Regions from separate parts of the Pseudomonas sp. G3-19 genome, predicted to be linked through region 1. Evidence: riboswitches for the same ligand, from Rfam matches in the RefSeq annotation. Region 1 holds a riboswitch; the other holds the start of a gene.

Region 1 (6,247 bases):
TTTCACCGAATTTGCTCGGATCTTTGGTATAGGCAACGATCCGGCCGTTGCCGCCGATCAGGGCCATTTGCCCGGCGCCGCTGTACAGCTTCTGGTTGGCGCCGAGGAGCATTTCCTGAATGAAGTTCACCGACAGGTCGGCGCCGACGATGCCCTGGAATGCGCCGTTGAGCATGATCGGCTCAATGAACGAGGCGAGCATCACGATCTTGTCGCCGACCTTGTACGGCGCCGGATCGATCACGCAGGGCTTTTTCGTTTCCTTGGAGCACAGGTAGTACTCACTGGCGCGCACCCCGGTGGACAGGGTTTTCTGATCGTCGACATCGGCCAGTTTGTCCACGCCCAGACTGCCGTCGGTATTGCGGAACCACCACGGCAGGAAGCGTCCGTTGGCGGGATCGATACCGATCACGGCGCTGCCGATGTAGGCCGCGTCATTGTGGTCCAGTGCGTTTTTTTCCCAGCCGATGTAGGTGCCGAGAATCTTCGGATTCTTTTCGACGTTTTCCTTGATCAGGCTGATCAGTTGCTCGCGGCTCATGCTCAGTCGCGGCTGGCCATCGGCACCCGGTGTGCCGAGCAGCGCGTTGACCCGCACCAGTCCGCCGGCAATCAGCAACGGCGCTTCGAGTTCGCGCTGGATCTGGCTGACCTGAGTCTGCGCCAGCGAGGTCAGGCGCTGTTCGATGACTTGTTCGAACTGCGCCTGAGTGCGCTGTTGCACCATGTCTTGAGTGCGGGCACCGGAAAACAGCGCGTACAGCACCAGCGCGGCGACCACGCTGAGGACGATGGCGCCGGCCAGGGCGGCCACGGAAAACTGGATCGACTTGAACTTCATGGGAGCTCCGCACGCAAGAGGACGTCTGCGCTTTTGTATCGGCAGCTGGCATGGCGCCATGAGCGTTGAGCGGAACAAAGGGCGGAGGATGTCGCAAATGGATCGGTGCGCGACGCAGCGGCAGCAGACTTGCCGGTTGCTGTGAATTTTTTACGACAACAGCGGTGGGAAACTTCCGAAAGACGCTGCAACACGTCTGTTGTATCTGGCGCCGATACAATTCACCCCCTACGATACGCGGCAGGTTTTCAGGGAGCTTTTGAATGAACAAGACATTGGTTGTAAGTGCACTGAGCGCAGCGCTGTTGCTGGCCGGTTGTCAGTCGGTCAACACCACCAGCGGCGGAGCCGTCGGTGTGGAGCGCAAGCAGTACATGTTCAGCATGCTGTCCTCGCAAGAGGTCGACCAGATGTATGCCCAGTCCTATCAGAAGACCGTCGGCGAGGCGTCGAGCAAAGGCGTGCTGGACAAGACCAGCCCGGAGGCCAAGCGGGTTCAGGCGATTGCCAACCGGCTGATTGCCCAGGCACCGAACTTCCGCCCGGATGCGGCGCAATGGCAGTGGGAAGTCAATCTGATCAAGAGCGACGAGCTCAACGCCAACTGCGGGCCTGGCGGCAAGATCATTTTCTACACCGGGCTGATCGACAGCCTGAAGCTGACCGACGATGAAATCGCGGCGGTCATGGGCCATGAAATCGCCCACGCCCTGCGCGAGCACGGTCGTGAGGCGATGTCCAAAGCCTATGGCATTGAAATGGCCAAACAGGGTGCCGGTGCGTTGCTCGGTCTGGGTCAGGACAGCCTGGCGCTGGCCGACACCGTGGCCAATTACGGCATGACCTTGCCCAACAGCCGTGCCAACGAAAACGAAGCCGACCTGATCGGCCTGGAACTGGCCGCCCGCGCCGGGTACAACCCGAATGCGGCGATCACCTTGTGGAACAAGATGAGCAAGGCTTCGGAAGGCGCACCGCCGGAGTTCATGAGCACCCACCCGGCCTCGTCCAGCCGGATCGCCTCGCTGCAGGCGGCGATTCCAAAAGTCATGCCGCTGTACGAGAAAGCGCCGAAGTCCTAAGAGTCGAAGGACACAACGATTCTTCAGGTTGGGAGGGCTGTTGTGGCGAGGGGATTTATCCCCGATGGGCTGCGAAGCAGCCCCAAAACCTGCAAATGCGTTATGTCTGACACTCTGAGGAGGCAGGTTTGGGGGCGCTTCGCGCCCCATCGGGGATAAATCCCCTCGCCACAGTTAATTGTCAGATCACGGCTCAGGGGTTAAATCCAGCCACTGCTCTGCATCGCCTTGTACACCGCCACGATCGCCAGAATCAGGAACGCCGAAGCCGCCAGGCGACGGATCAAGGTCAGTGGCAATTTCTCCGCGGCAAAGTTACCCGCCAATACCACCGGCACGTTGGCAATCAACATGCCCAAGGTGGTGCCGATAATCACCAGCCACAGCTCAGGGTATTGCGCCGCCAGCATCACGGTGGCGATCTGCGTCTTGTCGCCGATTTCCGCGAGGAAAAACGCGATCAGCGTGGTCAGGAAGGGGCCGAACTTGCGTGCGGTGCTGGCTTCATCGTCGTCCATCTTGTCCGGGACCAGCGTCCACAGCGCAGTGGCGGTGAAGCTCGCGGCGAGAATCCAGTGCAGCACCGAATCGGAGAAGAAGCTGCCGAACCAGGCGCCTACCGCACCGGCTGCCGCGTGGTTGGCCAGGGTCGCAGCGACGATACCGGCAATGATCGGCCAGGGTTTGCGAAAGCGAACGGCGAGAATCAGCGCGAGCAGTTGCGTCTTGTCGCCGATTTCGGCCAAGGCAACGATTGCGGTGGGAACGAGTAACGAGTCCAGCATCAGGATTTTCCTAAGGGGCGGGTCGACACGGCTATGACACGTACAGCCTTCCCGCCCCGGGTAAGGTGTGCGTGTCATAGGTCTTGTCAAACCCTGCGATCCGTCTGGTGCGGACGCTTGGGTCGCATACGCCATGATCTGAGGATCAAGTATGTTGACGTATGCCGGACGAGCTTGGCGCTCGTGGGAGACTACTCCCCTAGGACGGAGCGGATTCTGCCTTCGCAAAACCGATAGAGCAAGAACAAATTTTCAGCCGCGCTTGGCCCGGTAAATCCGGAAACCATTGCCTTCGGCCTTGATTGCACACACGCCCAGATGCTCTTCGATCAGCGGCTGATACTTCAGGAAGCTGTTCGCAACCAAGCGCAGTTCGCCGCCGTTTTTCAGATGTTTGGCCGCTTTTCGCAGCAAGTTTTCGGTAGCGAAATAATCGGTGTGCACGCCGACATGGAACGGCGGGTTGCTCAGAATCGCGTTCAAACCCATCGGTGCAGCGTCGATACCGTCGCCGGTCAGCACTTCGGCGTCCAGACCGTTGGCCGCCAACGTCAGGCGACTGCTGGCGGCGGCGAAGGCATCGACGTCGAGCAAAGTCACCTGATTGTGCGGATAACGCCGTTTGACCGCCGCGCCCAAAACCCCGGCGCCACAACCGAAATCCAGCAGATGACCGCTCGGCAGTTTGTCCAGATGCTCAAGCAGCAGGGCGCTGCCGCGGTCCAGTCGACCATGGCTGAACACGCCCGGCAGGCTGATGACTTTAAGCGGGCCTTCGGCCAGCGGCAGCTCATAAGTCTGCGCCAGGCTTTCCAGCGATTTTGCTTCAGGCGCGTTGGCCACGGTGACCTGCCACAGTTGGCAGTGACGGGCGCTGTCGAGTTTGCGCGGCTTGCCGAACGGGTTGAGTTGCTTGGACGCACCCTCGATACCGCTGCGTTTTTCCCCGACCAGAAACACCTCGCGCCCGGGCAGACGTGCGGCCACGGCATTGAGGATGTAATCGGTCAGATCCTTGGACTTGGGCAAAAACACCACGGCGCTGTCGAACTCGCGCTCCGGCACGTTTACGCCGAAATGGCTGCGACCTTCGAAGCGCGCATCGAGAGCGGCCTGATCGCCGGCATGCCAGCACCAGCCGAACGCATTGGGCAGGCGCCCGAGCAGATCGTCGGCAGGCAAACCGGCCAACAACAGCGAACCCTGGAATAACTCGGCCTGACGAAGCAGTACTTCACTGCGCGGATCCATAACTGCTCCTTGGAAAAAAAGTGCCGCAGTTTATCAACTGACGACCCGCAGCGCTTTACCGCTGAAGAATGCCTGGGCGTTTTCGGTCAATTGGCCGACGATGCGTTGCCGCGCTTCGCGACTGCCCCAGGCGTTGTGCGGAGTGACGATCAGCCGTGGAATGTCGGCGGCCAGCAGCGGATTGCCGTTGACCGGCGGTTCGACGCTGAGCACGTCGGTGGCGGCGCCGCCAAGGTGACCGTTGCGCAACGCGGCGGCCAAGGCTTGCTCGTCGATCAAACCACCGCGAGCGGTGTTGACCACAAAGGCGCCGGGTTTCATCGCCGCCAGCTCGCGGGCGCCGATGAAGTGCCGGGTGTGTTCGTTGAGCGGACAGTGCAGGGTCAGGGCGTCGATCTGCGGCAGCAATTCGTTCAGCGGCAGACGGTCCGGCCGCGCCGGGCGGCCCGGAATCTGTCCGAGCAATACACGCATGCCAAATGCTTCGGCCAGTCGCGCGACCGCACCGCCGAGTTCGCCATGACCAAGCAGGCCGAGGGTTTTGCCCTCCAGTTCGACGATCGGATAGTCGAGCAGGCAGAACTGTCTGGCCTGCTGCCAGCGACCTTCGCCGACGGCTTTTTGATAATCCGCGAGGCGGGTGGCGAGGTTGAGCAGCAGCATGATCGTGTGTTGCGCCACCGACGGCGTGCCGTAACCCTGACAGTTGCACACGGTGATGCCGTGGGCGCGAGCCGCGTCCAGATCGACGTTGTTGGTGCCGGTGGCGGTGATCAGGATCAGTTGCAGATCCGGGTTGGCGGCCATCGTGGCGGCATCGATGCGGATCTTGTTGGTGATCGCCACGCTGGCCCCGTGCAGGCGTTCGGCGACTTGATCAGGCGCAGTCTGGGCGAACAGTTGCAGGTCGCTGAAGCAGGCGCGCAACGGGCTGAGGTCGAGATCGCCGAGATCCAGTGACGGGTGATCGAGGAATACGGCGCGGCGCGGGTTCGTCATCAACTGTACCTTTTGTGCTTGGAACGGAAGGCGTAATCTGCCGAGCCTACCAGATGAAACAAAACGTTACGCAGTGCCCGAGGTGCTCACAAAACCTGTGGGAGCGGGCTTGCTCGCGAAGAGGGCGTGTCAGACCCATAAAGGTTGCCTGACACAACGCCATTCGCGAGCAAGCCCGCTCCCACAGGGGAAAAGCATTCAGGCGATGTGTTCAAGTTGATGATCACCCCCAGAGGAGCCCCCATGTACTGGACCGAGTTCTTGACCGTTGCACTGATCCATCTGCTGGCCGTGGCCAGCCCCGGCCCGGACTTTGCCGTGGTGGTGCGCGAGAGCGTGACCCATGGGCGTCGCGCCGGCACCTGGACCGCACTGGGCGTGGGCACGGCGATTTTCCTGCATGTGGGTTATTCGCTGCTGGGCATCGGCCTGATCGTGTCGCAGTCGATCGTGCTGTTCAACGCCTTGAAATGGGCCGCCGCCGCGTACCTGCTGTACATCGGCTTCAAGGCCTTGCGCGCGCAGCCGGCGAAAACCGTTACCGATGATCTGCACAAGGAAGCCGGCGTGCGCACCGCGCGCGGCGCGTTCACCTCGGGCTTCGTGACCAATGGTCTGAATCCGAAAGCCACGCTGTTCTTCCTGTCGCTGTTTACCGTGGTGATCAACCCGCACACGCCACTGGCGGTGCAGGCGGGTTACGGGGTTTACCTGGCCGTTGCGACCGCTTTCTGGTTCTGCCTGGTGGCGATGCTGTTCAGTCAGCAACGTGTACGTGCCGGTTTTGCCCGCATGGGCCATTGGTTCGACCGCACCATGGGCGCGGTGCTGATCGCTCTCGGCGTGAAAATCGCGTTTACCGAGATGCACTAAGAGCTGAAACCCGATCAAAACTGTGGGAGCGAGCTTGCTCGCGAAGGCGTCGGATCAGTCGATATCACAGGTGACTGGAAGATTGCTTTCGCGAGCAAGCTCGCTCCCACAGGGTGATGGGGAATTCCTACACGAGTTGGCTGAGTTTGCTCAGATTATTCAGGTACTCCCGGGGATTGTCCCCGAGCAACCGGCGAAACATCGCGCTGAACGCCCGCGCGCTGCCGTACCCCAGATCCCGCGCCACGCTCTGCACGCTGTCCCCGGCGAGCAGGCGCGGCAGCGCTTCCATCAGGCGCAGTTGCTGGCGCCAGGCGTTGAAACTCATCTTCAGTTGTCGCTGGAACAGCCGCGCCAGAGTGCGTGAGCTGGCGCCGACCTGCTGCGCCCAGTCTTCCAGGGTGTTGGGGTGA
Region 2 (6,247 bases), 1.5 Mb from region 1:
TTCGCGCGTTGCTGCGCCGCAGCCAGGGCCGGGCGCAACCGGTGCTCGAGCATGCGGGAGTGTGTCTGGATCCGGTCACGCAGCAGGTCACCTGGCACGGCACCGACGTGGTGGTGACGCCGATGGAATATCAACTGCTGCATCAACTGCTGGCCCGCCCCGGCAAGGTCGTCACCCGCGAACGCCTATCGCGAGCGCTGTATGGCTGGCAGGATCGGGTCGAGAGCAACACCCTCGAAGTGCTGATCCACAACCTGCGCAAAAAACTCTCGAGCGATTTGATCCGCACCGTGCGCGGTGTCGGCTATGTGGTGGAGCTCAAACCATGATTTCCATACGCGCGCGGATTCTGGTGCCGGTGCTGATTCTGGTATTGATCGGCGACCTGCTGATCAGTTGGCTGGTGCTGCGCGACAGTCACCATGAAATCGAAGAGGTCTATGATGCCCAACTGGCACAAAGCGCGCGCCTGTTGCAAGGCGTGCTGGCCCAGCGCGCGCCCGGCGACAACGACTGGAGCCGGCTCTATCAGGCCTTCGATGAAGCCATGAGCCGGGTCGGCGACGGCGAGGCCGCGCACCCTTACGAAACCCGTCTGACCTTTCAGGTATGGCGCAGCGACGGGCAGTTGCTGGTGCGCTCGGCCGAAGCGCCGGAGCTTGCCGCACCGCCCACCACCCTCGGCTCCCATGACCTGATGGAGAACGGCCACGACTGGTGTGCGTTCCTGCTCAAGGATTCGCAACAAGGGCTGCTGATCTGGGTCGGCGAGCGCGACGACATCCGCCAGGATCTGATCGAGCGCATCGTCGGCCACACCGTCTGGCCGAGCCTGATTGGCGTACCGCTACTGGCTGCGTTGATCTGGCTGACCATCGGCTGGGGCCTGCAACCGTTGCGCGCCATGGCGCAGAGCATTCGCGGCCGTGACACCGAAACCCTGAAACCGCTGCACCTCAGCCCCCTGCCCCACGATCTGGAACCAATGCAGACCGCGCTCAATCGCCTGTTGCAGCAGATCGACAATCTGCTGGCGCGTGAGCGGCGCTTCATTGCCGACGCCGCGCACGAGTTGCGCACGCCGCTGGCGATCCTGCGGATCCACGCGCAAAACGCGCAACTGGCGGCGACCCCGCAACAACGCGAAGAAGCGCTGGAGTATCTGGTCAGCGCAGTGGATCGGGCGACGCGCATCGCCAGTCAGTTGCTGACCATGGCGCGCATCGAACCGCACCTGGCCAATCCCGAAACCCGCAGTGTGGAGCTGACCGAACTGGTGCGCGAAGAACTCGCCGAACTGGCACCGCTGGCCCTGGAAAAAGACGTCGAACTGATCCTCGACAGCGACCACCACTGCCCGGTCGACACCGACCCGGTGGCCCTCGCCATCGCCTTGCAGAACCTGGTGACCAACGCCCTGAACTTCGCCCCGCCGGGCAGCGAGGTACGGGTTCAGGTGCAACCGCAGGCGGGCGGCGCGGTGTACATCAGCGTCGAGGACAGCGGGCCCGGGATCAACGAATTGGACTACGCGCGGCTGTTCGAGCGTTTCTACAGCCACGGCCACGGCAATGGCGCGGGACTGGGGCTGGCGATCGTGCAGATGATCGTCAGCAAGATCGGCAGCACGTTGCAGCTGTACAACCGACCGCAGGGCGGGTTGTGTGCGCAGTTGCGGATCAATGAACTCTCGAGTCAATAACATCGCCCGGCCCCTGCACAAGCATTGTGGCGAGGGAGCTTGCTCCCGCTGGACTGCGCAGCAGGCCTTCTGATGTTCGGCAACGAAAGGGCCGCTGCGCGACCCGGCGGGACGGTGCGACGATTCGACAAGCTCCCTCGCCACAGAGTCTGGTGTTGATCGATTGTCTCGATGCTTTTGACAAAATTTTCATGTTTGCCCCCATAAGATCCGCAGCCTCGTTGGGGAGTAGCCTGTTTCCGAGTCCCTCGGAAGCGTTCGTATCAACATTCTCGGCAACTTGCCGTGGTACGAACACCTTTTTGGTTGGTGAGACCGACGACACATCCATGCCTGAAGTCGGGCGTGTGGTTGTGTCGTTGACTCATAGCCCGACTGGAAGTGTGCCCCCGTGAATCCTGTTTCCCTCATATTCCTCGCTCTGGCCATGTCCACGGACGCGTTCGCCGCAGCCATCGGCAAAGGCTCCAGCCTGCACAAACCACGTCTGACCGAAGCGCTGCGCACCGGTCTGATCTTCGGCGTGATCGAAGCCATCACCCCGATCATCGGCTGGCTGATCGGCCGGGCTGCCACCCGCTGGGTCGCCGAATGGGACCACTGGATCGCCTTCACCCTGCTGCTGATCCTCGGCCTGCACATGATCTACAACGGCCTGAAGCACGAAGACGAGGAAGAAGAAAAACCCGGTCAGCACTCGTTCCTGATTCTCGCGGTTACCGCGTTCGCCACCAGCATTGACGCGCTCGCGGTCGGCGTCGGCCTGGCGTTTGTCGACGTGAATATCTGGGTGGCGGCAGCGGCCATCGGCCTGGCAACCATGACCATGGTGACCATTGGCGTGATGCTCGGCCGGGTGCTCGGTGCGGTCGTCGGCAAGCGTGCGGAAATCGTCGGTGGCGTGGTGCTGATGATCGTCGGCGCGACCATTTTGTACGAGCACTTGTCAGCCTGATTCAGGCCCGGATCAGCGCCGCCAGTGTCATCGCGTTGCCCAGCGCGGCGCCACTGGCGGTGTTGTCGAAAATGCACCAGACGCTGGCGCCTTCAGCAGCACAGAGCTGCATGTCCTGCGCAAGCTGCCGCAGATAAGGCAACTCGTAAGCACTGTGATAAATCCGTGGTGCGCCATGCAGTCGCCAATAGCGCACACCCGCCCAGCCCTGCGCCGAACCGTCGGTACTGATCCGCGACGGATCGACCACGACCTGGGAAATCCGATACGCCTGCAACATCGGCGCCGCCACCACCCACGACTCATGCCGTGGCTCAAGCACCACGTCACCGGCGAAGCGTTGGCACAACGCCACGAAAAACGCCTCTGCGCGTGCCGGCTCAAAGGCCAGCGACGGCGGCAGTTGCACCAGCAAACACCCCAGCCTATCGGCCAGGCCTTCGCACTGCCCGAGAAACTCATCCAGCGCTTGCTCACAGTTTTGCAGACGCAACTCATGAGTAATCTGCTTTGGCACCTTCACCGAAAAACGAAAACCCGGCGGCACCGATTCCGCCCAGCGCGCATAGGTCTGACGCCGATGCGGGCGATAGAACGAGCTGTTGATTTCCACGCAGTCGAACCGCGCGGCATAACGCTGCAGATGCGTGCCCTCGGCCGGAAACTGCGGCCAATACTCACGCCCCAGACTCCAGCCCGCGCAACCGATGAACATCAAAAAAGCCCCTTCGCCGCTTCACGCATGAAAATCTCCACGGTCTCGTTCACAGATTTCAGGCACAACGCAATACCTGTGGGAGCTGGCTTGCCAGCGAAGGTGTCGATACATCCACAAACGCTGCGCCTGACACAACGCTTTCGCGAGCAAGCCCGCTCCCACAGGGTTCAGCGGCGCTCACAGATTTGGAGCACGACGAAATACCTGTGGGAGCTGGCTTGCCAGCTAAGGCATCGATACATCCACAAACGCTGTGCCTGACACAACGCTTTCGCGAGCAAGCTCGCTCCCACAGGGTTCAGCGGCGCTCACAGATTTGGAGCGCGACGAAATACCTGTGGGAGCTGGCTTGCCAGCGAAGGCGTCGACACATCCACAATCGCTGTGCCTGACACACCGCTTTCGCGAGCAAGCCCGCTCCCACAGGGTTCTGCGGCGCTCACAGATTTGGAGCGCGACGAAATACCTGTGGGAGCTGGCTTGCCAGCGAAGGTGTCGATACATCCACAAACGCTGTGCCTGACACAACGCTTTCGCGAGCAAGCTCGCTCCCACAGGGTTCTGCGGCGCTCACAGATTTGGAGCACGACGAAATACCTGTGGGAGCTGGCTTGCCAGCGAAGGCGTCGACACCTCCACAATCGCTGTGCCTGACACAACGCCTTCGCGAGCAAGCCCGCTCCCACAGGGTTCTGCGGCGCTCACAGATTTGGAGCACGACGAAATACCTGTGGGAGCTGGCTTGCCAGCGAAGGCGTCGATACATCCACAAACGCTGTGCCTGACACAACGCTTTCGCGAGCAAGCTCGCTCCCACAGGGTTCAACGGCGCTCACAGCTTTGGTGCACGGCGAAATACCTGTGGGAGCTGGCTTGCCAGCGAAGGCGTCGATACATCCACAATCGCTGTGCCTGACACAACGCTTTCGCGAGCAAGCTCGCTCCCACAGGGTTCTGCGGCGCTCACAGATTTGGAGCACGACGAAATACCTGTGGGAGCTGGCTTGCCAGCGAAGGCGTCGATACATCCACAAACGCTGTGCCTGACACAACGCCTTCGCGAGCAAGCCCGCTCCCACAGGGTTCTGCGGCGCTCACAGATTTGGAGCGCGACGAAGCGCCTTCACGATTATTTTTTGCCGGGGAGGACGCTGGCCAGTACTTGCTTGGCGGCTTGCACGATCACGCCCGCCTCGTCCGGGTCGCCTTTGAGCAAGGTCGTGGCAAATTTCTTCGCCTGTTCGAGCTTGATGTGCGGCGGCAATGGCGGCACGTTGGGGTCGGTCTTGAACTCGATCAGCACCGGTACGTCCGAGGCCAGTGCCTGCTCCCAGGCGGCGGCGACGTCTTCTTCGCGGTCGACGAAAATTCCTTTCAGGCCGATGGAAATGGCGAACAGGTGATACGGCACGTCGGGAATGCTTTGCGAGGCTTCGAACTTCGGATCGCCCTCCATCACCCGCTGCTCCCAGGTAACCTGATTCAGGTCCTCGTTGTTGAACACCGCACAGATCCACTTCGGGCTGTCCCACTGGCGCCAGTATTTGGCGACGGTGATCAGCTCGGCCATGTTGTTCATCTGCATCGCGCCGTCACCCACCAGCGCAATCACCGCGCGCTCGGGATGGGCGAACTTGGCGGCGATCGCGTACGGCACGGCAGCGCCCATCGAGGCCAGGCCACCGGACAACGAACATTGCATGCCGCGACGAATTTTCAGGTCACGGGCGTACCAGTTGGCACAGGAACCCGAGTCGCTGGTGATGATCGCCTGATCCGGCAGGCGCGGTGACAGCTCATACACCACCCGCTGTGGATTGATCGGATCGGCTTTGGACATCGCGCGTTTTTCCAGGGTCTTTTCCCAGGTGCTGCGCCAGCCTTCAATTTTCTTGCGCCACTTGTGCGAAGTTTTCGGTTCGAGCAACGGCAGCAGTGCAGCGAGGGTTTCGGCGGAGTCGCCGACCAGATTGACCTCCATCGGATACCGCAGGCTCAGCATGTCGGGCTGCAGGTCGATCTGCACGCCACGCGCCTGACCTTCCTTGGGCAGGAACTCGGCATAGGGGAAACCCGAGCCGATCATCAGCAAGGTGTCGCACTCGTGCATCATCTTGTAGCTCGGTTCGGTGCCCAGCAGGCCGATGCTGCCGGTGACCCACGGCAAATCGTCCGGCAACGCAGCCTTGCCGAGTAACGCCTTGGCGACGCCAGCACCGAGTTTTTCCGCAACCGCAATCACTTCATCCGTTGCCTGCAGTGCGCCAGCGCCCACCAGAATCGCGACTTTTTCACCGCTGTTCAGCACATCAGCGGCGCGCTGCAGATCGGCCTCGTAGGGCAGCACTTTCGGCTTGGTGTAACCGACGCCGGAATGCGCGGTGCCGTGTGCCCGCGCCGGAGGTTCATACTCAAGATCCTGCAAATCATTGGGCAGGATGATCGCCGTCACACGCCGTTCGCCAACCGCCGTACGCACGGCGCGGTCGAGCAAATGCCGAACCTGCGACGGCGCCGACGCCTGCTGCACAAACGCTCCGGCCACATCCTTGAACATCGAGACCAGATCCAGCTCCTGCTGGTAATGACTGCCGAGCGCCGTCCGCGCCTGCTGGCCGACAATCGCCAGCACCGGTTGGTGATCCATGCGGGCGTCGTATAACCCAGTGATCAGGTGCGAAGCACCCGGCCCCGAAGTGGCGATGCACACACCCAACTCGCCCGTGAACTTGGCGTGGGCCGAGGCCATGAAAGCGGCCATTTCTTCGTGCCGCGCCTGAACGAATTCGATCTTGCCATTGGCTCGGGCGAGCGCACCGAAAACACCATTGATGCCATCCCCCGGATAACCAAAAATCCGCGTGACACCCCA

What was found. Region 1 has a riboswitch for manganese ahead of ACOYXI_RS14390 (TMEM165/GDT1 family protein). Riboswitches for the same ligand answer to the same signal wherever they lie in the genome.
Region 2: linked by a shared signal. The riboswitch ahead of mntP (manganese efflux pump MntP) and the one ahead of ACOYXI_RS14390 (TMEM165/GDT1 family protein) in region 1 are both predicted to bind manganese.

The regions. Positions count from the first base shown of each region.
Region 1 is NZ_JBMPIQ010000003.1:3,139,858-3,146,104, reverse strand. It holds gene ACOYXI_RS14395 (M48 family metallopeptidase) at 1,108-1,926, shown strand; gene ACOYXI_RS14390 (TMEM165/GDT1 family protein) at 2,127-2,711, opposite strand; yybP-ykoY riboswitch at 2,800-2,924, opposite strand; gene ACOYXI_RS14385 (class I SAM-dependent methyltransferase) at 2,964-3,962, opposite strand; gene ACOYXI_RS14380 (2-hydroxyacid dehydrogenase) at 3,996-4,961, opposite strand; gene ACOYXI_RS14375 (LysE family translocator) at 5,205-5,834, shown strand; gene ACOYXI_RS14370 (AraC family transcriptional regulator) at 5,962-6,247, opposite strand, start outside.
Region 2 is NZ_JBMPIQ010000003.1:1,676,801-1,683,047, forward strand. It holds gene ACOYXI_RS07530 (response regulator) at 1-329, shown strand, start outside; gene ACOYXI_RS07535 (ATP-binding protein) at 326-1,702, shown strand; yybP-ykoY riboswitch at 1,913-2,085, shown strand; gene mntP (manganese efflux pump MntP) at 2,094-2,657, shown strand; gene ACOYXI_RS07545 (DUF72 domain-containing protein) at 2,659-3,372, opposite strand; gene ACOYXI_RS07550 (thiamine pyrophosphate-requiring protein) at 4,505-6,247, opposite strand, start outside.